DNA from 4 places in the Streptomyces sp. NPDC091416 genome. Region 1 is predicted to be linked to each of the others. Evidence: riboswitches for the same ligand, from Rfam matches in the RefSeq annotation. Region 1 holds a riboswitch; each other region holds the start of a gene.

The links. Region 1 has a riboswitch for cyclic di-AMP ahead of ACIQMX_RS30845 (transglycosylase family protein). Riboswitches for the same ligand answer to the same signal wherever they lie in the genome.
Region 2: linked by a shared signal. The riboswitch ahead of ACIQMX_RS32280 (M23 family metallopeptidase) and the one ahead of ACIQMX_RS30845 (transglycosylase family protein) in region 1 are both predicted to bind cyclic di-AMP.
Region 3: linked by a shared signal. The riboswitch ahead of ACIQMX_RS03530 (NlpC/P60 family protein) and the one ahead of ACIQMX_RS30845 (transglycosylase family protein) in region 1 are both predicted to bind cyclic di-AMP.
Region 4: linked by a shared signal. The riboswitch ahead of ACIQMX_RS21070 (M23 family metallopeptidase) and the one ahead of ACIQMX_RS30845 (transglycosylase family protein) in region 1 are both predicted to bind cyclic di-AMP.

What each region holds. Positions count from the first base shown of each region.
Region 1 is NZ_JBIVTU010000012.1:117,100-124,384, reverse strand. It holds gene ACIQMX_RS30860 (nucleoside triphosphate pyrophosphohydrolase) at 1-978, shown strand, start outside; gene ACIQMX_RS30855 (cytochrome P450) at 1,008-2,321, shown strand; gene ACIQMX_RS30850 (transglycosylase family protein) at 2,427-3,380, shown strand; cyclic di-AMP (ydaO/yuaA leader) riboswitch at 3,682-3,853, shown strand; gene ACIQMX_RS30845 (transglycosylase family protein) at 3,858-4,592, shown strand; gene eno (phosphopyruvate hydratase) at 4,879-6,159, shown strand; gene ACIQMX_RS30835 (septum formation initiator family protein) at 6,272-6,742, shown strand; gene ACIQMX_RS30830 (DUF501 domain-containing protein) at 6,858-7,285, shown strand, end outside.
Region 2 is NZ_JBIVTU010000013.1:151,334-158,618, reverse strand. It holds gene ACIQMX_RS32295 (DNA topoisomerase (ATP-hydrolyzing) subunit A) at 1-1,478, opposite strand, end outside; gene ACIQMX_RS32290 (pitrilysin family protein) at 1,726-3,099, shown strand; gene ACIQMX_RS32285 (M16 family metallopeptidase) at 3,126-4,508, shown strand; cyclic di-AMP (ydaO/yuaA leader) riboswitch at 4,736-4,901, shown strand; gene ACIQMX_RS32280 (M23 family metallopeptidase) at 4,915-5,727, shown strand; gene ACIQMX_RS32275 (GntR family transcriptional regulator) at 5,935-6,642, shown strand; gene ACIQMX_RS32270 (HPr family phosphocarrier protein) at 6,821-7,102, opposite strand; gene ACIQMX_RS32265 (GNAT family N-acetyltransferase) at 7,275-7,285, shown strand, end outside.
Region 3 is NZ_JBIVTU010000001.1:819,020-826,304, forward strand. It holds gene ACIQMX_RS03515 (esterase/lipase family protein) at 413-1,303, shown strand; gene ACIQMX_RS03520 (M23 family metallopeptidase) at 1,575-3,269, shown strand; gene pcrA (DNA helicase PcrA) at 3,314-5,752, opposite strand; cyclic di-AMP (ydaO/yuaA leader) riboswitch at 6,012-6,178, shown strand; gene ACIQMX_RS03530 (NlpC/P60 family protein) at 6,186-7,285, shown strand, end outside.
Region 4 is NZ_JBIVTU010000006.1:490,352-497,636, reverse strand. It holds gene trmB (tRNA (guanosine(46)-N7)-methyltransferase TrmB) at 1-369, shown strand, start outside; gene ACIQMX_RS21080 (PrsW family intramembrane metalloprotease) at 569-2,209, shown strand; gene ACIQMX_RS21075 (aldo/keto reductase) at 2,206-3,150, opposite strand; gene ACIQMX_RS21070 (M23 family metallopeptidase) at 3,580-4,749, opposite strand; cyclic di-AMP (ydaO/yuaA leader) riboswitch at 4,761-4,915, opposite strand; gene ACIQMX_RS21065 (PP2C family protein-serine/threonine phosphatase) at 5,190-6,353, opposite strand; tRNA gene ACIQMX_RS21060 (tRNA-Met) at 6,716-6,789, opposite strand.

The DNA.
Region 1 (7,285 bases):
AACGCTGAAGACCCCGGCCGCATCGTCCTGCTCACCGCCAGCCACCGCGTCGCGCCCGGACTGCTGTCCTGGCCCGCCTGGCAGACCCTGCACGCCGCCGACCGGGTGCACTGCGGGGAGCAGGACCAGCCGCAGCTGCCGTATCTCCGCGAGGCGGGCATCACCGTGACGCCCGGCGTGCCCGACGCGCAGGAGCTCGTGGACGCGTGCGCGGGCGGCCGGACCGTGGTCGTCCTCACCGGCGGCGAGGGCAACCAGCCGCTGACCGACGGACTGGCCCGGCTGGCCGGTTCGGGACGGGTGCACATGCCGAACCTGGAGCTGCTGCCCGGTTCGTACGACCTTCCCGGCGCCCGGCTCCTCGACCTGGTCCAGGTCATGGACCGGATCCGCCTCGCATGCCCGTGGACCTCGCAGAAGACCCACGAGGGGCTCGCCAAGTACGCCATCGAGGAGGCCTACGAACTCGTCGAGGCGATCGAGGACGGCGACCGCGAGGAGCTCCGCGAGGAGCTCGGGGACGTACTGCTCCAGGTCGTCTTCCACGCGCGCATCGCGGAGGAGGACGAAGAGGAACCCTTCTCCGTCGACGACGTCGCCGCCACCCTCGTCGAGAAGCTGATCCACCGCCACCCGCACGTCTTCGGCGACGAGACCGCCGAGACACCGGAGGACGTCCACGCGCACTGGCTGCGGACGAAGGCGATCGAGAAGCAGCGCGAGTCCGTCACCGACGGGGTGCCGCTCGGCCAGCCCGGCCTGGCGCTCGCCGCGAAGCTCGCGAGCCGGGTCCGTACCGCCGGACTCGACGTGGCGCTCCCCGAGGGCGGGAAGGGAGACGAGGACGGCGGCATCGGTTACCGGCTCCTCGCCCTGGCCGTGCACGCCCAGGAGGACGGCATCGACCCGGAGGCGGCACTGAGGGCGGCGGGGCGTGCGTACCGGGACGCGATCCGGGCGGCGGAGGGCGTCGGCTAGCGGCGGAGGACAGCGGATACCGTCGGGGGGTGAACGACCGACCCGCCGACGCCCCCACTGGCTGCCCCGCCCACGCGACGCCACCCGCACCCGAACTCTTCACGTGGGAGTTCGCCACCGACCCGTACCCCGCCTACGCCTGGCTGCGCGAGCACAGCCCCGTGCACCGCACCACGCTGCCCAGCGGGGTCGAGGCCTGGCTGGTGACGCGGTACGCGGACGCCCGGGAGGCACTCGCCGACAACCGGCTGTCCAAGAACCCGGCGCACCACGCCGAGTCCGCGCACGCCAAGGGGAAGACGGGGATCCCGGGCGAGCGCAACGCGGAGCTGATGACGCATCTGCTGAACATCGACCCGCCCGACCACACCCGGCTGCGCCGCCTCGTGTCCAAGGCGTTCACGCCCCGGCGCATCGCGGAGTTCGCCCCGCGCGTGCAGGAGCTGACCGACCGGCTCATCGACGGGTTCATCGAGAAGGGAGAGGCGGACCTCATCCACGAGTTCGCCTTCCCGCTCCCCATCTACGCGATCTGCGACCTGCTCGGCGTGCCCCGCGAGGACCAGGACGACTTCCGCGACTGGGCGGGCATGATGATCCGCCACGGCGGCGGCCCGCGCGGCGGGGTGGCCCGTTCCGTGAAGAAGATGCGCGGCTACCTCCTCGAACTGATCCACCGCAAGCGCGAGAACCCGGGGGACGACCTGATCTCGGGGCTGATCCGGGCGAGCGACCACGGTGAACACCTGACGGAGAACGAGGCCGCGGCGATGGCCTTCATCCTCCTGTTCGCCGGTTTCGAGACCACCGTCAATCTGATCGGCAACAGCGTCCACACCCTGTTGGGCCACCCGGAGCAGCGCGCGCAGCTCCAGCGTTCCCTGGCCGCCGGGGAGACGGAGCTGCTCGCCACGGGGATCGAGGAACTGCTGCGCCATGACGGTCCGGTGGAGCTCGCGACCTGGCGGTACGCCACCGAGGCGCTGACGATCGGCGGGCAGCGCGTCGGTGAGGGCGACCCCGTCCTCGTCGTGCTCGCGGCCGCGGACCGGGACCCGGAGCGCTTCGACGGACCGGACACGCTGGACCTTGCGCGGCGTGACAATCAGCACCTCGGCTACGGTCACGGAATCCACTACTGCCTGGGAGCGCCGCTGGCCCGGCTGGAGGGGCAGGCCGCGCTCGCCACCCTCCTGAAGCGCCTGCCCGACCTGCGACTTGCGGGAGAACCTGCCGATTTGCGGTGGCGTGGCGGGCTCATCATGCGCGGACTGCGTACGCTGCCGGTGGAGTTCACGCCCGGGCCGGTACGCGACGAAGGTGACACTCTGTCAACTCTGTGACTTTCACGTGATCTGCGCTGCATCGACTTGTGACATGCGTTCGAGTCCCGCTAGGTTCACCGTTCGACTCACCCGTCACCCGTCAGTCACACGGAAGGCATTCCCATGGGCTCCGCGAACGGCAGACACCGTCGCCCTCGGCAGGCACCCGCCATCATCGTCGCCGCAGGCGTGACCGGCTCGGCCATCGCCATCCCGCTGCTCGGTGCGGCGGGTGCGCACGCCGCCGACGCCTCGACCTGGGACCGCGTGGCCGAGTGCGAGAGCGGCGGCATGTGGAGCGCCGACCTCGGCAACGGCTACTACGGAGGTCTGCAGTTCTCGCAGGAGGTCTGGAAGTCGTACGGCGGCGAGTCGTACGCCGAGCGCGCGGACCTCGCCAGCCGCTCGCAGCAGATCGCCGTGGCGGAGAAGGTCCTGGAGGACCAGGGGCCGAAGGCGTGGCCCAGCTGCGCGGTCATCTCGGGCCTCGCCGTGGACAGCGGGCTGCCGGGCGTGGACCCGGGCAGCGCCCCGTCCGCCGACCCGGCGGACACCGTGGACCCGTCCGCGAGCGCCGATCCGTCCGCGAGCGCCGATCCGTCCGGGGACGCGACCCCGTCGGACGACGCGTCCTCGAAGACGAAGACGAAGGCACCGTCGGGCGACGCGAAGGACGAGGACGCGAAGCCGGACGCGTCGGCGTCCCCGTCGGCCACGCCCTCCGCGACGCCCCCGGGTGACGCCTCCGGGGCCGGGAAGGGTTCCTCCGAGGGGCAGGAGAAGGGCGGCAAGCACCGTGGCGCCCCGGCTCCCGAGGAGACCCCTGGGAGCGCCGGCGGCCGGGACGCGGGCCGGCACGCCTCGCGCGGTGACAGTGGCGCACGCGACACCGGAGCCCCGGCTGCTGACGGCGCGTACACCGTGCGCGCGGGCGACAACCTGTGGGCGATTGCTGATGCACAGGAGCTGCCCGGCGGCTGGACGGCCCTGTACGAGGCCAACAAGGCCGAGGTGGGCTCCGACCCCGACCTCATCCTGCCTGGCCAGAGCCTCGATCTCGGCGTGAAGGCCGAATGAGCGCGGTCTGATGATCAGCTGAAAACACCCCAAATATTGGGGTAGTTAAGAGGTCTATGTCCCACTTTTGACCAAGTGAGACATGGGTCTCTTTGCGTGAACTGGCGTGTCTTGTCCGGGAGGTCCCGCCGCATCCGTTCCCACCTGCGCAAACAGTACTTCTTCGGGTGCAAGTAAGGGCTGTTTATACGGTATGTCCATCTTTGGATATGCGGGTTGGTTGTGTTTACGGTCGGAACCGCTCGCACCGCGGGCCCCGTCGACCGTCACGCCGAATCCTGCCGTCGGTCGAAGGGAACAGACGCGTAAAGCGCCGTAGGCAGGAGCGGGGGACCCAGGTAAGCGCCGGGCCCGATCGTCGCAAGACGCATCAGGACCGGCTTGGGGTGAAGTCGCGCGCTAGGACGTGCGACCGGGCAACTCACTTGGCCCGAACCCGACAGCTCACCTCGCAGGCGTCGGTGAGGAGAAGTCTCGATGCTGCTCAACAGCAAGGGCAACAAGCACCGTCGCCCGTCCAAGGCCGTCCGTATCGCCACGCTCGCCGGTGTCACCGGTGCCGCCATCGCCGTGCCCCTGATGGGCGCGACCGGCGCCTCCGCCGCCTCCGTCTCCACGTGGGACGCCGTCGCCCAGTGCGAGTCCGGCGGCAACTGGTCCATCAACACCGGCAACGGCTACTACGGCGGCCTGCAGTTCTCGCAGTCCAGCTGGGCCGCCGCCGGCGGCACCCAGTACGCGGCCCGCGCCGACCTGGCCACCAAGGCTCAGCAGATCGCCACCGCCGAGAAGCTCCTCGCCCTCCAGGGCCCGGGCGCCTGGGCCTGCGCCGGCGCCGGCAACCTGAGCAACGACGGTGTCGACCCGGGCGTCGACACCGGCTCCTCCGCCGCCAAGACCGAGGCCGCCCCGAAGCAGGAGTCCGCGCCGGTCCAGAAGGCTGAGCCGAAGAAGGCCGAGCGCACCGAGGCCCCCGCCACCAACCGCTCGGACCGCGCCGCCGCTCCGAAGAAGACCGTCACCACCCCGACCGGCAAGAAGGTCGCGAAGGGTGACGGCGAGTACAAGGTCGTCACCGGCGACTCCCTGAGCAAGATCGCCGCCGACCACAAGGTCGAGGGCGGCTGGGAGCAGCTCTTCAAGCTGAACAAGGACATCGTCACGGACGCCGACCTGATCTACCCGGGTCAGCAGCTCCACCTGACGAAGTAGTCGCGATCTCTCCTCGCCGATGACCCCGGCCGCCCCGGCCCGGTGCGCACCTTCCCCCCGTGCGTGCCGGTCCGGGGTGAGCCGGTTTCTGCGTTGATCGTTCAACTGTTGTAGTTACTAGCCAGTAAATTTCTGGCCTTTTGCCCCGCTGTGCCTGCCCTTGGGTCCTTTTTCGTCCCAGGGGACGGGCGGTCGGCCGGTTGCGGTGGCCCGGCCGGTTAGGCTCTTGTCGCAAGGCCAAAGCGACCCTGCACCACAAGCGTCACATCCCAGAAGGAGATGCCTCGTGCCGTCCATCGACGTCGTCGTAGCCAGGGAAATCCTCGACTCCCGCGGAAACCCCACGGTCGAGGTCGAGGTCGGCCTCGACGACGGCAGCACGGGCCGTGCTGCCGTTCCGTCCGGCGCCTCCACCGGCGCGTTCGAGGCCATCGAGCTTCGCGACGGCGACCCCAGCCGTTACCACGGCAAGGGCGTCGAGAAGGCCGTCCTCGCCGTGATCGAGCAGATCGGCCCGGAGCTCGTCGGCTACGACGCGACCGAGCAGCGGCTGATCGACCAGGCGATGTTCGACCTCGACGCCACGGAGAACAAGGGCTCGCTCGGCGCCAACGCCATCCTCGGCGTCTCGCTCGCCGTGGCGCACGCCGCCTCCGAGGCCTCGGACCTGCCGCTGTTCCGCTACCTCGGTGGCCCGAACGCGCACCTGCTGCCCGTCCCGATGATGAACATCCTCAACGGCGGGTCGCACGCCGACTCCAACGTGGACATCCAGGAGTTCATGATCGCGCCGATCGGCGCGGAGTCCTTCTCCGAGGCCCTGCGCTGGGGCGCCGAGGTCTACCACACGCTGAAGAAGGTCCTGAAGACCAAGGGCCTGTCCACCGGTCTCGGTGACGAGGGCGGCTTCGCGCCGAACCTGGAGTCGAACCGCGCCGCCCTGGACCTCATCGTCGAGGCCATCAAGGAAGCCGGCTACGCCCCGGGCAAGGACATCGCGCTCGCGCTCGACGTCGCCGCCTCGGAGTTCTACAAGGACGGCAAGTACGAGTTCGAGGGCAAGTCCCGCTCGGCCGCCGAGATGACCGAGTACTACGAGGAGCTCGTCTCCGCGTACCCGCTGGTCTCCATCGAGGACCCGCTGTACGAGGACGACTGGGCCGGCTGGAAGGTCATCACCGACAAGATCGGCGCCAAGGTGCAGATCGTCGGCGACGACCTCTTCGTCACCAACCCGGAGCGGCTGTCCCGCGGCATCGAGGAGGGCTCGGCCAACGCCCTGCTCGTCAAGGTCAACCAGATCGGTTCGCTGACCGAGACCCTGGACGCCGTCGAGCTGGCCCAGCGCAACGGCTTCAAGTGCATGATGTCGCACCGTTCCGGCGAGACCGAGGACGTCACCATCGCCGACCTCGCGGTCGCCGTGAACTGCGGCCAGATCAAGACCGGCGCCCCGGCCCGCTCGGACCGCGTCGCCAAGTACAACCAGCTGCTGCGCATCGAGGAGATCCTCGACGACGCCGCGGTGTACGCGGGCCGCTCGGCGTTCCCGCGCTTCAAGGGCTGACATCCGGGCCCGGTGAAGCCCGGCCGGGTCAAGTGCCCCGGCCTCCGTCCGTCCCCGCACTCGGTCCCGTACCGTGTGCGGGGACGGACGTGCGTAATGGGGAGGCGGAGACATGGCCGCGAAGGACCGGGACCGGTTCTCCACCGCGACCCGGCTGCGGCTGCTCGGTGAGCAGACCGCCGCCCGCGTCTACCGCTCCCAGAACCGCCGTCAGGCGCGCCGCTCCCGGCTCACCGGCCGGGCCGCCTTCCTGGCCCTGGTGGTCTGCTCGCTGATCGTCGCCCTCGCGTATCCGATGCGGCAGTACGTGTCGCAGCGCGACGAGATCGCCGATCAGGAGCGGCTGGCGCAGGAGGCCGAGGCCCGCACCGAGGAGCTGCGCGACGAGAAGGCGCGGCTCCAGGACGACGCGTACATCAAGCGGCTGGCCCGCCAGCACCTGCACTACCTTCTTCCCGGGGAGACCGGCTACACCGTGGTCGATCCCGATGCGGTCAAGGAGCGCAACGGGACGCAGGAGGAGACCGACCGGCCCTGGCACTCCAACCTGTGGGACGGTGTGGACAGCGCCGACCGCGGCTGAGCCGTCTCCCTTCTTCGCCGTACGTCCCGCCCCCGTACATCCGCACGCCCGTACACCCGTACATCTGCAGAACCGCAGTTCGAGCAGTCCGACCGATCAGAACCCCTAGGCAGGCATGGAAACGCCCCCTCCCCAGACCGAGTCCACCGCGCCGACCGACGCGGACATCGCCGCCTTCCAGCAGCAGCTGGGACGCCCGCCGCGGGGTCTGCGCGCGATCGCGCACCGCTGCCCGTGCGGCAACCCGGACGTGGTCGAGACGCAGCCCCGGCTGGAGGACGGTACGCCGTTCCCGACGACGTTCTACCTGACGTGCCCGCGCGCCGCGTCCGCGATCGGCACGCTGGAGGCGAACGGGGTCATGAAGGAGATGACCGAGCGCCTCGGTACGGACCCCGAGCTGGCCGCGGCGTACCGGGCCGCGCACGAGGACTACATCGCGCGCCGCGACGCCATCGAGGTGCTGGAGGGCTTCCCGAGCGCGGGCGGCATGCCGGACCGGGTGAAGTGCCTGCACGTGCTCGTCGGGCACTCGCTGGCCGC
Region 2 (7,285 bases), on a different contig from region 1:
TCCGTGCCGAACTTCTTCGCGACCGACGCCAGTTCGGTGGAGACGAGCTTGCGCAGCTCGGTGTCCGATTCGAGGATGGCGGTCAGCTCGGCGATCTCGGCATCGAGCCGGTCGCGCTCGCTCTCCAGCTCGATCCGGTCGAACCGGGTCAGCCGGCGCAGCGGGGTGTCCAGGATGTACTGGGTCTGGATCTCGCTCAGGGAGAAGTGCTCCATGAGCCGCTCCTTGGCCTGAGCCGAGTTGTCGCTGGAGCGGATGAGGCGGATGACCTCGTCGATGTCGATCAGTGCGACGAGGAGGCCCTCGACCAGGTGCAGCCGGTTGCGGCGCTTGGTGCGGCGGAACTCGCTGCGCCGGCGCACCACGTCGAAGCGGTGGTCGAGGTAGACCTCCAGCAGCTCCTTGAGGCCCAGCGTGAGCGGCTGTCCGTCGACCAGCGCCACGTTGTTGATGCCGAAGGACTCCTCCATCGGCGTCAGCTTGTAGAGCTGCTCCAGCACGGCCTCGGGCACGAAGCCGTTCTTGATCTCGATGACCAGACGCAGTCCGTGCGAACGGTCGGTGAGGTCCTTGACGTCGGCGATGCCCTGCAGCTTCTTCGCCGAGACCAGGTCCTTGATCTTGGCGATCACCTTCTCCGGGCCGACGGTGAAGGGCAGTTCGGTGACGACCAGGCCCTTGCGGCGCGGCGTGACGTTCTCCACGGTGACCGTGGAACGGATCTTGAACGAGCCGCGGCCGGCCGTGTAGGCGTCCTTGATCCCGCCCAGGCCCACGATCCGGCCGCCGGTCGGCAGGTCGGGACCGGGGACGAACCGCATCAGGGTCTCCAGGTCCGCACCCGGATGCTTGATGAGATGGCGGGCGGCGGCGATGACCTCGCCCAGGTTGTGCGGCGGCATGTTGGTCGCCATGCCGACCGCGATCCCGGTGGTGCCGTTGACCAGGAGGTTCGGATACGCGGCCGGGAGGACGACGGGCTCCTGCTCCTGGCCGTCGTAGTTCGACTGGAAGGAGACGGTTTCCTCGTCGATCGACTCCGTCATCAGCGACGTCGCGTCGGCCATGCGGCATTCGGTGTACCGCATGGCGGCCGGCGGGTCGTCGTTGCCGAGCGAGCCGAAGTTCCCGTGTCCGTCGACGAGCGGGAGCCGCATGGAGAACGGCTGTGCCATCCGCACCAGCGCGTCGTAGATCGACGCGTCGCCGTGCGGGTGCAACTTGCCCATGACCTCGCCGACCACACGGGCGCACTTCACGAAGCCGCGGTCCGGGCGCAGGCCCATCTCGTTCATCTGGTACACGATGCGGCGGTGCACCGGCTTCATGCCGTCACGGGCGTCCGGCAGGGCCCGTGAGTAGATCACCGAGTACGCGTACTCGAGGAAGGAGCCCTGCATTTCGTCGACGACGTCGATGTCGAGGATCTTCTCCTCGAAGTCGACCGGCGGCGGGGTCTTCGTGCTGCGGCGGGCCATCGCTGCTGCGACTCCTTCACGGATTCTGTTCGGGCAACCTCAGGTTCTGACGCGCACCATTGTGGACCGCCCCACTGACAACGCGGACCTCGACCCGTCCCAAAGGGCGTTCTCCACCCGTCCCGAGGCCCTCGGGACCCTCTTTCCCGCTAACTTTCGCGGCACGGGAACTTCGCCAGGTGCCTGTGCGCTTGCTTACAGTGGCAGGTCTCGCAGTAAAACCAGTATCGCGATCGAAGGGACGTACATGCCCATGGGTCACACGGCCACAGCCCAGGCCGGCTCCGGCGGCTTGACGGCGACCGAGCACCGTCTGGCCAACGGCCTGCGCGTGGTGCTCTCCGAGGACCATCTGACCCCGGTCGCCGCGGTGTGCCTCTGGTACGACGTCGGTTCGCGCCACGAGGTCAAGGGACGCACCGGCCTGGCTCACCTCTTCGAGCACCTGATGTTCCAGGGCTCGGGCCAGGTCAAGGGGAACGGACACTTCGAGCTGGTGCAGGGCGCCGGCGGCTCCCTCAACGGGACCACCAGCTTCGAGCGGACCAACTACTTCGAGACGATGCCGACGCACCAGCTGGAGCTGGCCCTGTGGCTCGAGGCCGACCGGATGGGCTCGCTGCTCGCCGCGCTCGACGAGGAGTCCATGGAGAACCAGCGCGACGTCGTCAAGAACGAGCGCCGCCAGCGCTACGACAACGTCCCCTACGGCACCGCGTTCGAGAAGCTGACGGCGCTCGCCTACCCCGAGGGCCACCCGTACCACCACACCCCGATCGGCTCGATGGCCGACCTGGACGCGGCGACGCTCGAGGACGCGCGGGCCTTCTTCCGTACGTACTACGCGCCCAACAACGCGGTGCTCTCCGTCGTCGGCGACATCGACCCCGAGCGGACGCTCGCCTGGATCGAGAAGTACTTCGGCAGCATCCCCTCGCACGACGGCAAGCAGCCGCCGCGCGACGGCGCGCTGCCCGAGGTCATCGGCGGCCAGCTGCGTGAGGAGGTCCGCGAGGAGGTTCCGGCGCGTGCGCTGATGGCCGCGTACCGGCTGCCGCACGACGGCACCCGTGAGTGCGACGCCGCGGACCTCGCGCTGACCGTGCTGGGCGGCGGCGAGTCGTCCCGGCTGCACAACCGCCTGGTCCGCCGCGACCGGACGGCCGTCGCCGCCGGATTCGGGCTGCTGCGCCTTGCGGGTGCGCCCTCGCTCGGCTGGCTGGACGTCAAGACGTCCGGCGGTGTCGAGGTGGCGCAGATCGAGACCGCGGTCGACGAGGAGCTGGCCCGGTTCGCCGAGGAGGGCCCCACGCCCGAGGAGATGGAGCGCGCCCAGGCTCAGTTGGAGCGCGAGTGGCTGGACCGTCTCGGTACGGTCGCGGGCCGCGCCGACGAACTGTGCCGGTTCGCCGTGCTGTTCGGTGACCCGCAGCTCGCCCTGACCGCCGTGCACCGGGTGCTCGACGTGACGGCCGAGGAGGTCAAGGCGGCCGCCAGGGCCCAGCTGCGGCCGGACAACCGGGCGGTGCTGGTGTACGAGCCGGTCGAGCCCGCCGAGGCCGCCGACGAAGAGGCGGATGCCGCCACCGACACCGACGCGCACGAAGGGGCGGACCAGTGACCGACGCTGCCGCGACTGGAGTTTCGATGGAGTACCACCCGCAGCCCGCCCCCGGCGTGGCCAGGCCCTGGGCCTTCCCGGCGCCCGAGCGCGGCTCCCTGCCCAACGGCCTCACGGTGCTGCGCTGCCACCGCCCCGGCCAGCAGGTCGTCGCCGTCGAGATCTTCCTCGACGCCCCGCTGGACGCCGAGCCCGAGGGTCTGGACGGGGTCGCCACGATCATGTCCCGTGCCCTGTCCGAAGGCACCGACAAGCAGAGCGCCGAGGAGTTCGCCGCCGAGCTGGAGCGGTGCGGCGCCACCCTGGACGCCCACGCCGACCATCCCGGTGTCCGGGTCTCCCTGGAGGTTCCGGCCTCCCGGCTGGCCAAGGCGCTCGGCCTGGTGGCCGAGGCGCTGCGGGCGCCGGCCTTCGCCGACAGCGAGATCGAGCGTCTCGTCGGCAACCGGCTGGACGAGATCCCGCACGAGCAGGCCAACCCGGCCCGGCGTGCCGCCAAGCAGCTCTCCAAGGAGCTGTTCCCGGCCACGGCGCGCATGTCGCGCCCGCGCCAGGGCACCGAGGAGACCGTGGCCCGGATCGACTCCGCGGCCGTGCGCGCCTTCTACGACGCCCACATCCGCCCGTCGACGGCGACCGCCGTGGTCGTGGGGGACCTCACGGGCATCGACCTGGACGCGCTGCTCGCCGACACCGTCGGTGACTGGTCGGGCAACACGGCGGAGCCCCGCCCCGTCCCGCCGATCACCGCCGACGACACGGGCCGTGTGGTGATCGTGGACCGACCCGGCGCGGTGCAGACGCAGCTGCTGATCGGCCGGATCGGCGCCGACCGGCACGACAGCGTCTGGGCGGCCCAGGTGCTCGGCACCTACTGCCTGGGAGGCACGCTCACCTCCCGGCTCGACCGGGTGCTGCGCGAGGAGAAGGGCTACACCTACGGCGTACGGGCCTTCGCCCAGGTGCTGCGGTCGACGGCTCCGGACTCCGCCTCCGGGGCCACGGGCGCCGCGATGCTCGCCATCAGCGGTTCCGTGGACACGGAGTCCACGGGGCCGGCGCTGGAGGACCTGTGGAAGGTCCTGCGGACCCTGGCGGCCGAAGGGCTGACGGACGCCGAGCGGGAGACGGCCGTGCAGAACCTCGTGGGCGTCGCTCCGCTGAAGTTCGAGATGGCGGCCTCCGTCGCCGGCACCCTCGCCGACCAGGTCGAGCAGCACCTCCCGGACGACTTCCAGGCGCAGCTCTACGCACGCCTGGCCGACACCGGCACCGTGGAGGCGACGGCGGCCGTGGTCAACGCCTTCCCGGAGGACCGGCTGGTCACGGTCCTCGTCGGGGACGCCGCGCAGATCGCCGACCCGGTCCGGGCCCTCGGCATCGGTGAGGTGTCGGTGGTGACCGGCTGAGACACCGGTCGTCCCGCCCCGGTACCGGGGCGGGACGGAAGCATGAGGAAGGTCCCGGCGGAGTGGTCTCCGCCGGGACCTTCCTTTTTGTCCGCTTTGCGGGAGAGATCGCCTCTCCGCCCTGTGGGATGCGCTACAAAACGGCCTGTCCGTTTGGTGGCGGGAAGTGCCCCCGCTTAGCGTCGGCTCGGCTGTCCGCCACTCGTATGCCGCATCCGTGACGTACCGGGCAGTCATCGCCGAGTCCCCGTCAGGCGCGAGCCCGGGGAGCCGGGGACCCACGCAGTCCCTGGGGTGAATCGGACGACCGTGTCCCGTAGGGGCCGGGGATCCGTAGGAGACCTTCCTGCTCCGAACCCGTCAGCTAACCCGGTAGGCGAGAAGGAAGGAAAGGACCAGCCACTTCATGGCGTTCACCCGTGCCACCGGGAAGCATCGTGCCCCGGGCCGTCTGACGCGCACCGGCGCGAAGGCCGTCGGCATCGCGACCCTGGCCACCACCGGCGTCATCGGAGGACTGGCCTCCCCGGCCCTCGCCGCGGACACCGGAGCCCCCGCCGTCGGCGACACCGGCCTCACCCAGGTCATCGCCATCGAGAACGCCCTCGCCGAGCAGATCGACGCGCAGGCGGACGCACAGCAGCACCAGGCCGACGTCGCGAAGAAGAAGGCCGAGGCCAAGAAGAAGGCCGAAGCCAAGGCCAAGGCCGCCGCGAAGGCCAAGGCCGCCGCGGAGGCGAAGGCGGCCCGGGCCGAGAAGGCCCGCGCGAGCGCCGCCCGCGCCGCCCGTTCCGCCGAGCGCACCCGGCTCGGCGCCTTTCAGCTCCCCGTCGCCGGTACGTACGTGAGCACCGGCTACAAGTCCAGCGGCTCCATGTGGTCCTCCGGCAGCCACTCCGGCATCGACTTCCACGCCGCGTCCGGCAGCTCCGTCGTCGCCGTCGGCGCCGGCACGGTCGTCGAGGCCGGCTGGGGCGGGGCGTACGGCAACAACATCGTGCTGCGGATGACGGACGGCACCTACACCCAGTACGGCCACCTCTCCTCGATCGGCGTGTCCGTCGGCCAGAGCGTCGGTGCGGGCCAGCAGATCGGCCTCTCCGGCTCCACGGGCAACTCGACCGGCCCGCACCTCCACTTCGAGGCCCGCACCACGCCCTCGTACGGCTCCGACATGGACCCGGTCGCCTACCTGCGCGCCCACGGCGTCTCCGTCTGACCGACGACGATCCCGCGACGAAGGCCCCGGCACAGCGCCGGGGCCTTCGTCGTGTCCGTGGGCCGGACCCGTGCCGGAACGGCCCCGGTGACCAAAAGATATTCATGAATTTCCGCCCGCTGTCGGAAATGCGACCGCATTGCAATAGAGTCGCAGGACAGGCGTCGATCGGCCGCGTTTCGCGGGGATTAAGGCGGAGGTTCGGACATGCGCATTCCGGCGCATTCGGTATGCACGGCAATCCGTGAAGACATCGTCTCGGGTGTCTTCGAACGCGGCAGCCGACTCACCGAGGAGGTGCTCGCACGGCGTTACGGGGTCTCCCGGGTGCCGGTACGGGAAGCGCTGCGCACCCTGGAGTCCGAAGGGTTCGTGGTCACCCGCAGGCACGCCGGAGCCTGCGTGGCCGAGCCCACCGAGCAGGAGGCCGCAGACCTCCTGGAGGTCCGGATGCTGCTGGAGCCGCTCGGCGCGGCCCGCGCGGCCCACCGCCGCTCGGACGCACACCTCAAGGTGCTGCGCGGCCTGGTCAGGCTCGGCCAGGAGCGCGCCCGCCGGGGCGAGGGCGAGGACCTGCGCTCCCTGGGCGGCTGGTTCCACGAGACGCTCGCACAGGCCTCCGGCAGCCCCGGCCTGATCGCGCTGCTCACCCAGCTGCGGCACAAGACCGCCTGGATGTACGCGATCGAGTCCCCGGCCCGGCCGGCCGACTCATGGGCCGAGCACGGGGCCATCGTGGACGCCGTGGCGCGCGGGGACGCGGAGAGGGCGCGGGCGCTGACCGCCCAGCACGCCGAGCGGGCCGCCGTCGCATATCGGCTGCGCCGCCCCGGCCGGCCGGAGTCCGCCGAGGCCGGGACCGGCCGGGTGAGGACTTCGCAACATGCCGTAAACACCCCGAGCGGCCGGCATTAACAATTGCGCCGTATACAAAGAGTGGGCAATTCGAAGGGCTTTATTTCTGCTGCCCTCATTCGCCACCGCTGAGCCATTCGGCGACCCGTTCTTTATGGCTGAACGAAAGAGCCGCGGCACCCGGTCGAGGGTGGCGCGGCTCTTTCGCAGGAATTCCCGCGGTCGTGACCCGTCGGGGTCAGACGGTCTCCGGGAGCTCGTCGAGCCCCTCGGCGACCAGCTTGGACAGACGGTCCAGAGCGGCTTCGGCGTTGTCGGCCTCGGACGCGAGAACGATCTCCTCGCCGCCCTGGGCGCCGAGTCCGAGCACGGCGAGCATGGAGGCCGCGTTCACCGGGTTGCCATCGGCCTTGGCGATGGTCACGGGGATGCCGGAAGCCGTGGCGGCACGGACGAAGATGGAAGCGGGGCGGGCGTGCAGGCCCTCGGCCCAACCGACGTTGACGCGGCGCTCAGCCATGGTTCTGCCCTTCACGAATCAATGGTTGTCTAGACCAGTCTCTCATGCAGTGCGCGATGCTCCGGCCGACCCGCGGACCGCTTCACACCCGCGCCGAGGGTCGCCCGGCACCCCTCAGACTGCCCCGGCCCCGGCACCTACGCGACCGCTGGCGGAGCCGTACGCTTTGCCCATGCAGCCCTC
Region 3 (7,285 bases), on a different contig from region 1:
ACGGTGGTACGGCTCACGCCCGCCCGTCCGCCGGTCACCGATGGTGGCCCGGCGGACGGGCGGGCGGCGAGTCCCGGACGGCCACGGCCGGCCCGGACCTCCGAGAGGCGCCCCATGAGGGCAGACGGGACAGGGAGCCGCTCCTCCCCGGGTGCCGAGCAGGAGGTCGACCGTGAAGACCCCGAAGACCACCCACACCCCGAACACGGCGCACACCCCGAACACAGCGCACGCCCCACACACCTCACACGCCTCACACACCCCGACATCCCCACACCCCAACCCGCACGCCCCACACGCCCCGCAGCCCTCGAAGACCCCGCCGACCCTGCCGGTTCTCCCGGCACTGCCCCTTCTTCCCCTGCTGCTGCGCCGGCTGTGTACGGGCACCACCTGGCTGCCGTCCGTCCGGATGCCGTCCACCCGGCTGTCCGCGGCCCTGATGAGGGCGACGGTGCTCGAACTGGTCGTACTCGCGGGTCACACCCTTCTGTATCCCACCGGCATCACCGGCGAGCGGCACCCCGCGGCAGGCACAGAGCCGGGCACGGCGACCGGCACGGCGACCGGAGCGGCGACGGGAACGGCAGCCGGTACGGCAGGGCAGTCCGTACCGGCCCCCGCGTCCGCTCCCGCGGGGACCACCGCGCTGCCCACCGGGCACCCCGACCGGCCGCCCGTCGTACTCCTGCACGGCTTCATCGACAACCGCTCCGTCTTCGTCCTGCTGCGCCGCTCGCTCGCCCGGCACGGCTGGCACCACCTGGAGTCGCTCAACTACTCCCCGCTGACCTGCGACATCAGTACGGCTGCCGAACTGCTCGGCCGGCACATCGAGGAGATCTGCGCCCGCACCGGCCACCGCGAGGTCGACATCGTCGGCCACAGCCTGGGCGGCCTGATCGCGCGCTACTACGTCCAGCGGCTGGGCGGTGACCGGCGGGTCCGCACGCTCGTCACGCTCGGCACGCCGCACGGCGGCACCGCCGTCGCCCCGCTGGCCGGCGCCCACCCCATCGTGCGCCAGATGCGCAGCGGCTCGGCGCCGATCGAGGAGCTGCGGCTTCCCGCGCCCGGCTGTCGTACCCGGTTCGTCAGCTTCTGGAGCGAGCTGGACCAGGTGATCGTCCCCGTCGAGGCGGCCTGCGTCGACCACCCGGATCTGGATGCGGTCAACGTCCGCGTCAGCGGCGTCGGCCACCTCGCCCTCCCCGTGCACCCCGCCGTGGCTGCCGGTATCCGCCAGGCGCTGGACGCCCGCTCGTCGGCCCAGGGGGCCGAGGGCACCGCCTCCGTGGCCTGAGGACGACCGAATCTTCCGGAATCCGGCATTCGCGCCCCTTCCGTCAACACCCCGTCCCGGCCACAAATAGAACGCGTTTCGAACATAGAGCCAAGGCTGTGTGAGCGGTCCGTCGAAAGACGGCCGATTGCCCGTTTCCTGAGCGGCAGGGGGCCGTCGAAGATTGTCGGCGTCGTCTACCGCCGGGTACAGTCGCGGCCACTGCTTTCCCCGGAGTCCCCCACCGGACCCCGGAGACACTGGTCCTGCTGCCGAGGCGAGAGAGACGTTGGTGAACGACCAGCACCCCCACGCCGGGTACGCCGGATACGACGGCCACTCCACGGGCGGCTTCGACAGCGACCCGCTCTTCGGCTCGCTCCCCGGCGGCTACGACGGCTCGTACGACACCACGACGGGCTACACCGCCCCGTACGGCGGCAACACGGCCGACCACAGCGGTACGCACGACGCCTCCCTGTGGGACACGGGCCCGCATCCGACGGCCGAGTACGGCCATCCCGCCGACTACACGGCCTACACCGCGCAGCCCCAGCAGCCCCAGCAGCCCCAGCAGCAGCACCCGTACGATCCCGGCCCGCAGTACGACACCGGCGCGACCTGGATCCCGGCGGACGTCGGTTACGGCCACACCGTCCCGGCCCAGCACGGCGCCCCGGACACCTCCGGCCAGTGGGACACCACCACCTGGCAGCAGACCGGCCAGTGGACCGGCGCCGGCACGACGGGTTACGACACCGGCGCCTACGACGCCACCGCCTGGAACACCGGCGCCACGCCCGAGTACGCACAGCAGACCGCGCCATCCGCGCCCACCGCGGCCGCGCCGGAAGCAGCCGGACACACGGCCCCGTATCCGTACGCGACGGACGAGGCGTACGAGGCGTACGAGCCGCAGAGCTCCCACGAGACGCCGTACGAGCAGCCGTACGAGACACCGTACGAAACGCCTTACGCAACGCAGACGCAGGCGTCCTTCGATCCGTACGAGCCCTACCGGACTGCCGAGTTCAGCCTCGTGCAGACCGACCTCGCCACCGAGGTCACAGACACCACAGACACCACAGACACCACAGACGCCGCAGAGGCCACAGCGGTCACTCAGGCCGGCGACCACACCGCGTCCGAGCCGGACGACCACGAGGCCGCCGCACAGCACCCCGACCCGGCAACCGTTCACCGCCCCGTCGGCCGCCCCGTCACCCGCAGTGGTGGCGGGAGCCGCAGCCGCAGGCGCTCCCCCGCGAAGCGTTCCGCGCTCCTCACCGTCGCCGTTCCGTCCGCCTGCGTGATGAGCGTGGCGGGCATCGCCGCGGCCTCCGTGGGCGGGATGGGCGGCGGCGAGGAGAAGAAGGACGAGACCACGTCGATGGCGGCCGCCGACCCCGGCACGGTCAAGCCCGTCGCGGCCAACAACAAGCTGGACACCCAGCTGGCCAACCTCAGTGCCGACGCGGAGAACTTCGCCGACCGCGCCAGCCGCACGCAGGAGCGCATCGATCTCAAGGCGCGGCAGGCCGCCGAGAAGAAGAAACGCGCGGACGAAGCCGCCCGCAAGGAGGCGCTCCGCCCCAAGTTCGTCATGCCGGTCAAGGACCACCGGCTCAGCGCGTACTTCGGCCAGGCGGGCGTCAACTGGATGTCCGTGCACACCGGCATCGACTTCCCCGTCGACTACGGCACGCCGGTGATGGCGGCGACCGACGGCACCGTGCGCACGCAGTTCAACACCGCCTACGGGAACATGGCCATCGTCACCGCGGCCGACGGAACCGAGACCTGGTACTGCCATCTCAGCAGCACCCGGATCCGGTCCGGCTCGGTCAAGGCCGGTGATGTCATCGCGCATTCCGGCGACTCCGGCAACTCGACCGGCCCGCACCTGCACTTCGAGGTCCGGCCCGGCGGCGGCGCGGCGATCGATCCGCTGCCCTGGCTCCGCAGCCACAACGTCAACCCGAACTGACCGGGTGGGCGGCCGCGGCCGCCCACCCGCAGAGCCCGGTACCGCTACAGCTTCTCGACCGGGGCGTACCGCAGCAGCAGCTTCTTCGGCCGCTCGTCCCCGAAGTCGACCGTGGCCTTCGCCTGGTCCCCGACGCCCTCGACCGCCGTCACCGTGCCCAGACCGAACTGGTCGTGGGTGACCCGGTCGCCTGCCACCAGCGTGACCGTCGGCTTGTCCGAGGTCCGCCGGGTCGCGAAGCCCGAGGGACCGGAGCGCGCGCGGGACGCGGAGAGCGACGAGGTGATGCCCGACGTCGGTCCGGCCGGCGCCGCCATCGGGCCCTTGCGCTTCCACTCCAGGTGCTGGTCCGGGATCTCCTCCAGGAACCGCGACGGCGGGTTGTACGAGGGCTGGCCCCAGGCGCTGCGCATGGCGGCACGCGTGAGGTAGAGCCGCTCGCGTGCGCGTGTGATGCCGACGTAGGCCAGCCGGCGCTCCTCCTCCAGCTCCTTGACCTGGCCGAGCGCCCGCATGTGCGGGAAGACGCCGTCCTCCATGCCGGTCAGGAAGACCACCGGGAATTCCAGGCCCTTGGCGGTGTGCAGTGTCATCAGCGTGACGACACCGGAGCCGTCCTCGTCCTCGTCGGGGATCTGGTCCGCGTCGGCGACGAGCGCGACCTTCTCCAGGAACTCGGCGAGCGTGCCCGCGCCTTCGTCCTCGGCCCGCTCCTGTTCGAACTCGAGGGCGACGGAGGCGAGTTCCTGAAGGTTCTCGATCCGGGTCTCGTCCTGCGGGTCGGTGGACGCCTGGAGCTCGGCGAGGTAGCCGGTCCGCTCCATGACGGCCTCCACCACGACCGCCGGTCCCGCGCCGGACTCCACGATCGTGCGGAGCTCCTCCATCAGCGTGTTGAACCGCTTCACCGCGTTCGACGAGCGGGCCGCCATGCCGTACGCCTCGTCGACACGGCGCAGTGCCTGCGGGAAGGAGATCTTCTCGCGCATCGCCAGGGCGTCGATCATCGCCTCGGCCCGGTCGCCGATGCCGCGCTTGGGCACGTTCAGGATGCGGCGCAGCGGGACGGTGTCCTCCGGGTTGGAGAGGACGCGGAGGTAGGCCAGAACGTCCCTGACCTCCTTGCGCTCGTAGAAGCGCACGCCGCCGACGACCTTGTAGGGCAGGCCGACGCGGATGAAGATCTCCTCGAAGACACGTGACTGCGCGTTCGTCCGGTAGAAGATCGCCACGTCGCCGGCCTTGGCGTCGCCCGCATCGGTCAGACGGTCGATCTCGTCGGCGACGAACTGCGCCTCGTCGTGCTCGGTGTCCGCGACGTAGCCGGTGATCCGGGTGCCGGCGCCCGCGTTGGTCCAGAGGTTCTTCGGGCGGCGGCTCTCGTTGCGCTCGATGACGGCGTTGGCCGCGGAGAGGATCGTCTGCGTGGAGCGGTAGTTCTGCTCCAGCATGATCGTGGTCGCGTCCGGGTAGTCCTCCTCGAACTGGAGGATGTTGCGGATGGTCGCGCCCCGGAAGGCGTAGATCGACTGGTCCGCGTCACCGACGACGCACAGCTCTGCGGGGGCGTCCTCGGGACCGGTCGGACCGACCAGTTCCCGTACGAGCGTGTACTGGGCGTGGTTGGTGTCCTGGTACTCGTCGACGAGGACGTGGCGGAAGCGGCGGCGGTAGTGCTCGGCGACGTCGGGAAACGCCTGGAGCAGGTGCACCGTCGTCATGATGATGTCGTCGAAGTCCAGCGCGTTCGCCTCGCGCAGCCGGGACTGGTAGAGCGCGTAGGCCTGGGCGAGCGTCTTCTCGAAGCCGTCGGCCGCCTGTCCGGCGAAGGTCTCCTCGTCGATGAGCTCGTTCTTCAGGTTCGAGACCTTCGCCGTGAACGACTTCGGCGGGTAGCGCTTCGGGTCGAGGTCGAGGTCGCGGCAGACCAGGGCCATGAGGCGCTTGGAGTCGGCGGCGTCGTAGATCGAGAACGAGGAGGTGAAGCCGAGCCGCTTCGACTCGCGGCGCAGGATCCGTACGCACGCGCTGTGGAAGGTCATGACCCACATGGCGTTGGCCCGCGGTCCGACGAGCTGCCCGACGCGCTCCTTCATCTCGCCGGCGGCCTTGTTGGTGAAGGTGATCGCCAGGATCTGGCCCGGGTGCACGCCGCGCTCGGCCAGCAGATGGGCGATGCGGTGCGTCAGTACGCGGGTCTTGCCCGAGCCGGCACCGGCGACGATGAGCAGCGGCGACCCGGCGTGCACGACGGCTGCGCGCTGCTCGGTGTTCAGCCCGTCCAGCAGCGCGGCCGCGTCGATCACCGGGCGGTGGGCCCCGTCGCGGTAGTACGCCTCGCGGGGCGGCGGGGGGCCGTCGAATACGCCCGCGAAGAGGCCCTCCGGCACCGCTTCGGGTGCGGAGTCCTCGGGGGGCGGCGGGGGCCCTTCCTCCGTGTGCTGGAGGCCGGCCAGGAAGCTGTCGTCAAAGAGGCTGCTCATCGCCTCCCGAGTCTAGGCGTGCGCACTGACACTCCGGGCCCGAGTGACGAACCACGCACCCGCGACCGCACACACAGAGCGAGCGGCGGACCGCACTGCGTGCAGCGGCCGGGGGTCCCACCTGCTCCGCAGCGCCCCGATCCGTCGAGGTCACGAAAATGTATCGGGCATATCGAACATCAACCTTCACAGCGGCACCATGAGTTGGCTAGCGTGCTCGTTCGGGCGGCCCGTACCCCCAGAGGCGAACCACGCCGAGCGGGCGTCCACGCCGAATCCGGGCCGCCTCTCACGGGCGTCCGGAACCGGGGACCCACACGCATCACCGGGGTGAATCGGTCCGCAACCCCCACCAGGACCGTAGGGCAGCCTTCCGTTCCGCCCGAACCCGACAGCTAACCCGGTAGGCGGTCCACGGAAGGAGATGCCGGTTTTGGCATCGCATCGCAAACCGCGCACCCGCGTGCGCAGTACCGGCCCGGCCGTCGGGATCACGACGGCCGCACTGGCGTCGGTGACCCTGCTGTCCACGCAGAGCGCACTCGCCGCCCCGGCGCCCAAGCCGAGCATCGAGGACGTGCAGAAGAAGGTCGACGACCTCTACCGGCAGGCGGGCACCGCGACCCAGCAGTACAACCAGGCCAAGGAAGCGACGGCCGCGCAGCGCACCAAGGTGGACACGCTTCTCGACGACGTCGCCAAGCGCACCGAGAAGGTGAACGAGGCCCGCAGGACGCTCGGCACGTACGCCGCCGCCCAGTACCGCGGCGGCGCCCTCGCCCCGACCGCCACCTTCTTCCTGGCCGACGACCCGCAGTCGTTCTTCGACCAGACCCACCTCATGGACCGGATGACCGAGCGCCAGACGCGGGCGGTGTCGGACTTCCGTACGCAGCAGGCGAAGGCGTCCAAGCAGCGGGCCGAGGCCGTGGCGAGCCTGGAGACGCTCACCGAGTCCCAGGCGACGCTGCGCACCAGCAAGCAGAGCGTCCAGACGAAGCTGTCCGAGGCCCGCGGGCTGCTGGCGAAGCTGACCGCCGAGGAGAAGGCGCGCCTGGCCGAGCTGGAGCGCAAGAAGGAGGCGGAGGCCAAGCGCAAGGCGGCGGAGCTGGCGAAGAGGCAGGCCGCCGCGAAGGCCGAGGCCGACCGCAAGGCCGAGGAGGCCGCCAAGGAGGCCGGCAGCGGTACGGGGACAGGCACCGGAAGCGGGACCGGCTCCGGCTCGGGTTCGGACGCCGACGCCTCGACCAAGGCCGAGAAGGTCATGGCCTTCGCCCGGGCGCAGATCGGCAAGCCGTACGTCTGGGGAGCGACCGGCCCGGCCTCGTACGACTGCTCGGGGCTCACCCAGGCGGCCTGGAAGGCGGCCGGTGTCGACATTCCGCGGACCACCTGGGACCAGGTGAACGTGGGCACCCGGATAGCCACGGAGGATCTGCGCCCCGGGGACCTGGTGTTCTTCTACGACGACATCAGCCACGTCGGCATCTACAAGGGCGACGGCATGATGATCCACGCGCCGAAGCCGGGGGC
Region 4 (7,285 bases), on a different contig from region 1:
GTGGCCAACGGTGACGCGATCATCCTGCTGCGCGAGATGCTGGAGCCGGACGCGCTGGACGGGCTGCGGGTGTACTTCCCCGACCCGTGGCCCAAGTCGCGCCACCACAAGCGCCGGCTGATCCAGCCGGAGTTCCTCGACCTGGCGGCACAGCGCCTGAAGCCCGGAGCGGTCCTGCACTGCGCGACCGACTGGGAGCCGTACGCCGAGCAGATGTTGGAGGTGCTGACCGCGCACCCCCGCTTCGAGAACACGGCGGCGGACGGCGGCTACGCGCCGCGGCCCGCGTTCCGGCCGCTGACCCGGTTCGAGGGACAGGGCCTGGACAAGGGCCACGTGGTGCACGACCTGCTCTTCGCCCGCCGCTGACGGCGGCCCCCGCCACCACGGCCGGGAGGATGTGAACGGCCCACGCGCCGCGGCCACCATGGGGCATTGGGCCCGGGGCTTTCATGGGGCACGGCGCGCGGGAGCGGAGCACGGGCTCGGGGCATCGGGCACAGGCGCGGGAGCGGAGCACGCGCCACGCGCCATGGCCGTTGTCAGTGCAGCTCGTTAGGGTCGTGGGGTGTCCGACGGGTCTGTTCAGCAGCAGCAACAGTCTCAGCCGGCCGTCCCGTCGCTCGAGGAGCAGCTGGCCGGCGGCGAGGTCCTGACCGCTGTGCCGGACCGGAGCCAGTGGCGTTACCGCCCGCGCCGCGTCGGCCTGCTGTGGCGGAGCAGAACGCTTCGCGTCGTCGCCGTCTTCACCGCGCTGGCGCTCTGCGGCCTGGTGATCCTCGCCCTGGTCCGCGACCAGACGGGGACACACGGGTTCCTCGTCGGGCTGGGCCTGGCCGTGCTGCCCGTCCCGGTGCTGATGACGGTGTTCCGCTGGCTGGACCGGGTCGAGCCGGGCCCGTGGCGCAACATGCTGTTCGCCTTCGCCTGGGGCGCCTGCGCGGCCGCACTGGTCGCGATCCTCGCGAACTCCTTCGCGACGCGGTGGATCGCCACGGCCGACCCGGGCAACGCGGACACCCTGGGCGCGACGGTCATAGCACCCGTCGTGGAGGAGAGCGCCAAGGCGGCGGCCGTGCTGCTGCTCTTCCTCTTCCGGCGACGGGACTTCGACGGGATCGTCGACGGCGTGGTCGTTGCCGGATTCACCGCGACGGGCTTCGCCTTCACCGAGAACATCCTCTATCTGGGCAACGCCTTCGGCGAGGACCAGCAGCTCGGCTCGGGCTTCGCCTCGGTGACCGCGGCGACGTTCTTCGTACGCGCGGTGATGTCGCCGTTCGCCCATCCGCTCTTCACCGTGCTGACCGGCATCGGTTTCGGGATCGCCGCGAGCAGTGCGCGCCATCAGCGGGTCCGGCGCCTCGCGCTCCCGCTGCTGGGCCTGCTTCTCGCCATGGGCATGCACGCCCTGTGGAACGGGTCGTCCTCGTTCGGCCCGTACGGCTTCTACATCGTCTACGGGGCTTTCATGGTCCCGGTCTTCGCGCTGGTGACCTGGCTTGCGGTCTGGGCCCGCCTGCGCGAGCTGCGCACTCTCGGCGTCGAACTTCCGGCGTACGCGGCGGCCGGCTGGCTGTCGCCCGCCGAGCCCTTCGCCCTCTCCTCGATGCGGGCCCGCGGCATGGCCAGGCGCGTTGCACGCCGGCGCGCAGCAACTGTCCCGTACGGCAGGCCCCACAGCCACGCCCACCACCCGGCACACGGCCCCGCGCACGCCCACCCTCCGATATCCGCCGCCGCGCGGAAGGAAGTGAAGGCCCGGGGCAGAGAGGCGGCCCGCGAGGTGGCCGAGTACGAGTCGTTCGCGACCTCGCTGGCCCTTCTGCGCCGCCGGGCCCGCCGCGGCACGGCGGGCCCGGACTTCGCCGAACGCGAGCGGGAGTTGCTGCACCACCTGTGGCAGCGCAAGGAGACCGCCCGCCCCGCCCTGACGTACGCGGCGCAGGCCACGGGCCGTCTGCGCCCTCGTTCCACGCCCGCGCCGAACTGGCCGTACCCGCACCCGCACCCGGCGTACGTGCAGCCCGTGCAGCCCGTGCAGCCCGTGCAGCCGTACGGCGGGCAGCCCTACGGCTCCCCGCCGTACGCCCCGCCCCCTCGCCCGTACACCCACCCGCAGGGGTGGGGCCACAGGGAGGGACCGGGTCCTTCGTTCGGATCAGGCCGGACCACGCGAGCCCGGCATGATCCAGACGAGAGTCCCTAGGCGGAGGCCTCGGTGAGGTCCGCCAGCTCCTGGTCCGTCAGCCGCAGTCCGGCGACGGCCACCAGCGCGGGAAGCTGCTCGACCGTACGGGCCGAGGCGATCGGCGCGGCGACGGTCGGCCGGGCGGCCAGCCACGCCAGCGCCACGGTCGCGATCTCCGCGTCCCGCTCCTGTGCGACCTTGTCGAGCGCGGCGAGCACCTTCTGTCCGCGCTCCGACTCCAGATGCGTGGACGCCTTGCCTGCACGGGCGCTCTCCACGGCAGTACCGGGACGGTACTTGCCGGTGAGGAAGCCGGAGGCCAGGGCGAAGTACGGGACGGCCGCGAGCCCGGCCTCGGCGGCGGTGTCCTGGAGCTCGCCCTCGTAGGTGTCCCGGGAGACGAGGTTGTAGTGGGGCTGCAGGGCCACGTACCGGGCGAGCCCCTCGCGCTCGGAGAAGTCCAGCGAGGCGCGGAGTCGCTGGGGGCTGATGTTGGAAGCGGCGATCTCGCGGACCTTGCCGTCCTTCACCAGTTGGTCGAGGGCGGTGATGATCTCCTCGACCGGGACCGTCTCGTCGTCGAAGTGCGTGTAGTAGAGGTCGATGTGGTCGGTGCCGAGCCGGCGCAGCGACTCTTCGGCGGCGGCCTTGATCGTGGTGGCGGAGAGCCCCTTGTACGCGGGGTGGGCGCCCACCTTGGTGGCCACGACGATGTCGGAACGGTTGCCGCGAGCGGCGAGCCACTTGCCGATGAGGGTCTCCGACTCGCCGCCCTCGTTGCCGGGGACCCAGGCCGAGTAGGCGTCGGCGGTGTCGATGAAGTTGCCGCCGGCCGCCGCGTACGCGTCGAGCACCGCGAACGACTGCGCCTCGTCGGCCGTCCAGCCGAAGACGTTGCCCCCGAGGGCGAGCGGGAAGACCTGGAGGCTGGAGGAGCCGAGCTTACGGAGAGAAGTCATGGGTGGAACAACGGCTTACCCCGGCGGCGCTATTCCGTGGCCAGTGCATCTTCACCGGGGCACCGCGTGGACGCGGCTGCGGATGCGGATGCGGGCGTAGACGTGATGGACGTGGGCGCAGACGTGTTGCGGACGTGGATGTGGATGCGGACGGCGACAGACCGGCAGCCCTGACGTCGGGGGGTGAGCGTCAGGGCTGCCGGGGTTTCGTGGCCGGATGACCGGCGGGTGTGTGGAGGGCTCGGGGCCTACCTGGGGAAGCCTGCGTGGGCCTTCCGGGACGCGGCACTGCCGGACCGCCCCGGGACACGGCCCTCTCAGACCGTCCCCCGAAAGCAGCCTTCTCAGAACCGTCCCGGAAAGCGGTCCCCTCAGACCGTCCCGGGACGCGATGTCCTCAGGCCGTCAGGCCTTCAGGCCGTCAGGCCTTCAGACCGTCAGGCCCCGGGCCTGCAGCCAGGCCATCGGGTCGATGCCGGTGCCGTCCGGGGTGTGGACCTCCAGGTGGAGGTGCGGGCCCGTCACGTTGCCGGTCGCGCCGACGCGTCCGATGGTGTCACCCGTCGTGACCTTCTGGCCGACGCTGACATCGATGGACGACTGGTGGCAGAACCACAGCTCCGTGCCGTCCTCCAGCTCCAGGACCGTGCGGTAGCCGTAGGAACCGGAGTAGCCGGCCGACTTGACCGTGCCGGTGTGGATGGCCTTGATCGGGGTACCGGTCGGCGCCGCGAAGTCGAGGCCCGTGTGGTAGCCGGAGGACCACATCGATCCGGCCTCGCCGAAGGTCGAGGTGATCGTGTACGAGGACGTGGGGATGGCGTAGCTGGCGGCGAGCTTGGCGAGCCGCAGGGCCTCCGCCTTCTTCGCCGCCTCCTCCGCCGCCTTCTTCTTCTCGGCGGCGATCTTGGCCTCGGCGGCGTCCTGCTGCTTCTTCGCCTCGGCGGCTGCCTTCTCCGCCGCTGCCTTCTCCGCGGCCGCCTTGACCTCGGCGTCGGCGGCGTCCTGCTGCTGCTCGGCCTGCTGGAGGATGCGGGCGCGGAGTGCCTCACCGGCGTCCGTGGTGCCCTGCTCGGCCTCGGCGGTGGTGATCCCGGCGGTCGTCAGCGGGGCGGAAGCGGTCTGGGCCACGGCCTTCTCCGCCGCGGACTCGGACTCTCCCGAGAACAGTGCGCCGACGCCCGGGAGGGACTTGGCGTCGGGGAGATTGTCCGAGATGGAATCGGGAAGAGAGATGGAGACCGGCGGCTTGCTCTGGGCGGTGGCCATGCCACCCGCACCGACGGCCGCGATGACGCCGACGCCGAGGACGGTGGAGCTGCGGGCCAGACCATTGCGCTGCTTGGCGACGCGGTGCTTGCCGCGCACGGGGCGGATGGACTCCTCGGTGGGGTTCCATTCCTCCCAGGTCCGTTCGGGCCCGGTCTCGTCGGCGCGGAAGTCGTTTCCGAAGTCGCTGCCCCGATCGGTCCCGAAATCGGTCGCGTAGTCGGCCCCGTGCTCCGTACCGAATGCGGTGGCGGGCCGGGTGGCGAAGTCATCGCCGTACTCGGACCGGAACCGAGAGGGAGCTTCAGGGGCAGGCTTGTTGGACGCCACGGGGGCGCACTCCTTTCCTTCCTTCTCGCCTACCGGGTTAGCTGACGGGTTCGGAGCAGGAAGGTCTCCTACGGGTGCCTCCGTCTCAGCAACAAGACAGAGATGCCCGATTCACCCCATGTAGGTGGTTCCCCGGTTCCCTTGCGGAATTCGGCGCTCGCGCACGGTGCCGCCACTGACGGCGGCTGGGACAACCGCGCTGCGTTATCGAACGTTAATAGACACCGGGGCCCGATTCCAAGCCGTTCCCACTGATCGTTCACGTCCTTGGCCTGGACTTTACGGGACACAACCGGGTGGAATCGGGCGAGTTACTCACCCCTCGACAACCACCTGATCTCTGACGTTGCGTCAAATGTTATGCGGAGGGATGCTCTTCGGTTACGGACGGTGGCATCGCGGCCCGCCTCCCCACCGCAGCCGCCGCAACAGGGGCCGGCTCAGCCGCCGCGGCCGCCCAAGCCGACGATCTTCACGGTCCTGCGCCGGTCGGGCTGCCCCTCGCCGGGCCGCTCGACCGCGAGCAGCGCCATGTCGTCCGTCGACTCACCCCCCGTGTGCAGCCGCACGTCATCGGTCAGCGCGGAGAGGAGCTCCTCGGGCCCCGGGAAGATCCGCCCCCGCAGCCGCTCGGCAGGGTCGTAGAAGACCCCTTCGCCGTTACGCGCCTCGGAGAGGCCGTCCGTATAGAGGAGGAGCGTCGCCCCGGCCGGCAGGTCCCACTCGTCGACCCGGTCCGGCCACAATCCCAGGTCCATCCCCAGCGGCAGCGCGGGCACCGACGGGCCGAGCACCTCCAGCGCCCCGTCCGTGTGCAGCAGCAGGGGCTCGGGGTGACCGCGATTGACGATCCGCACCCGGCCCGCGCCCGGCGGGACCTCCGCGAGAGCGGCGGTGACGAACCCCTCGAACGCGTCCAGGCCACCCCGATGTTCCGACTCCCGCGCCAGCGCACGCTCCAGCCGCTGTGCCACGCCCTCCAGCGTCTCCTCCTGTTCGGCCGCCTCCCGGAAGGCCCCGATGACCACCGCCACCGCCGCCACGGCGTCCAGCCCCTTGCCGCGCACGTCCCCGACCACCAGCCGCACCCCGTGCGGGCTGTCCGTCACCGAGAACAGGTCGCCGCCGACGAACTCGTCCGACTGCGCCGCCTCGTACCGCGCAGCGACCTGCAGCCCGCCGATCCGGTCGGACGGCGTCGGCAGCACCGCCCGCATCGCCGTCTCCGCGATGACGCGGGCGGAGGCCAACTGCTCGTTACTGCGCCGCACGACCCCGTTGATCACGACGGCGAGGCCGGAGACGGTGAGGACGGTGAGCAGCTCGATGCTGGACACGACCGCAGCCAGGGTGTCGTGGTGCAGCCGCAGCCCGAGGACGGCCAGCATCGCGGCGGCACCGGTACGGATCGTGCTGGCCAGTGAGAAGAACGGCGCGGCGATCAGCGGGGCCGCCGTGAACAACGGGATGGCGGTGAACTGGGGCGGGGTCAGGGCGTCGAAGAGCACGCCTCCGACGATCATCAGCATGGGCAGCGACCTGACGAACCGGCGGGTCCGCACGCCCCCGGCGTGCCTCCCCCGTCGCTTCTCCCGCTTCCCCACCTACTGGTCTCCTGCCCGGTGCAACCACGGCCGCGGACGGTACCGCGCACCACCACCCCCAGGCTTCCCGGAGCAGGGTCGCGGGGCGACTCCTCTTCGGCCAATGGGGGGACGCGTACGCGATACGGCCCGGCACCGGCCAACCCCTGCCGCCCCGGAAAAACCGGTCGGCCCACGGACCGACGACGAGCCCACGACGTACAGACGAGCCCATGACACGCAGCGGACCCATGAAGCGCAACGGGCCCACGACGTACAGACGAGCCCATGACATGCAACGGGCCCCATGATGTGCAACGGGTCCGTGGCGGCAAACGAATCAGGCCCGGCACGCTGTATGCGTGCCGGGCCTGATTCTGCAGTAGCGGGGACAGGATTTGAACCTGCGACCTCTGGGTTATGAGCCCAGCGAGCTACCGAGCTGCTCCACCCCGCGTCGGTAAACACAACTCTACGGCATGTTCGAGGCACTCATGACCACCCCCATGGCTACCCGGCGCGCGCCCCGGCGCGCACACCCCAAAAGCGGCGCCAGGACCCATAGGCGACACCCGACCGTCGACAGACCCCTCGACCAGTCCCCCTCGACGGGCCCGCTCGACCGGCCTCCTCGACCGGCCTGCCCGACCGGCCCGACCGGCCTGCTCGACCTGCGCGCGCCTGCCGCGCACTCCACACCTCTTGCGAGTCTGCGACACCGCCCTCCCCTCCCCTCCCCTCCCCTCCCCTCCCCTCTCCTCCCAACCTCATTCCACGGAGGGCGGATCCGCATCGACAAACCCGAACAAACCCTGCCCGCGGCCCTCTTGGCGACGTCCCGACAGCAGAGGACATTTCACCTCCTGCGGCGGGCCTCACCCCGGGCGTCAACGTGTTGAAAACGGGAAGGTGTTGCAAGGAACACGTGTTCTGCCGCAAGGTAACTGCTGCAT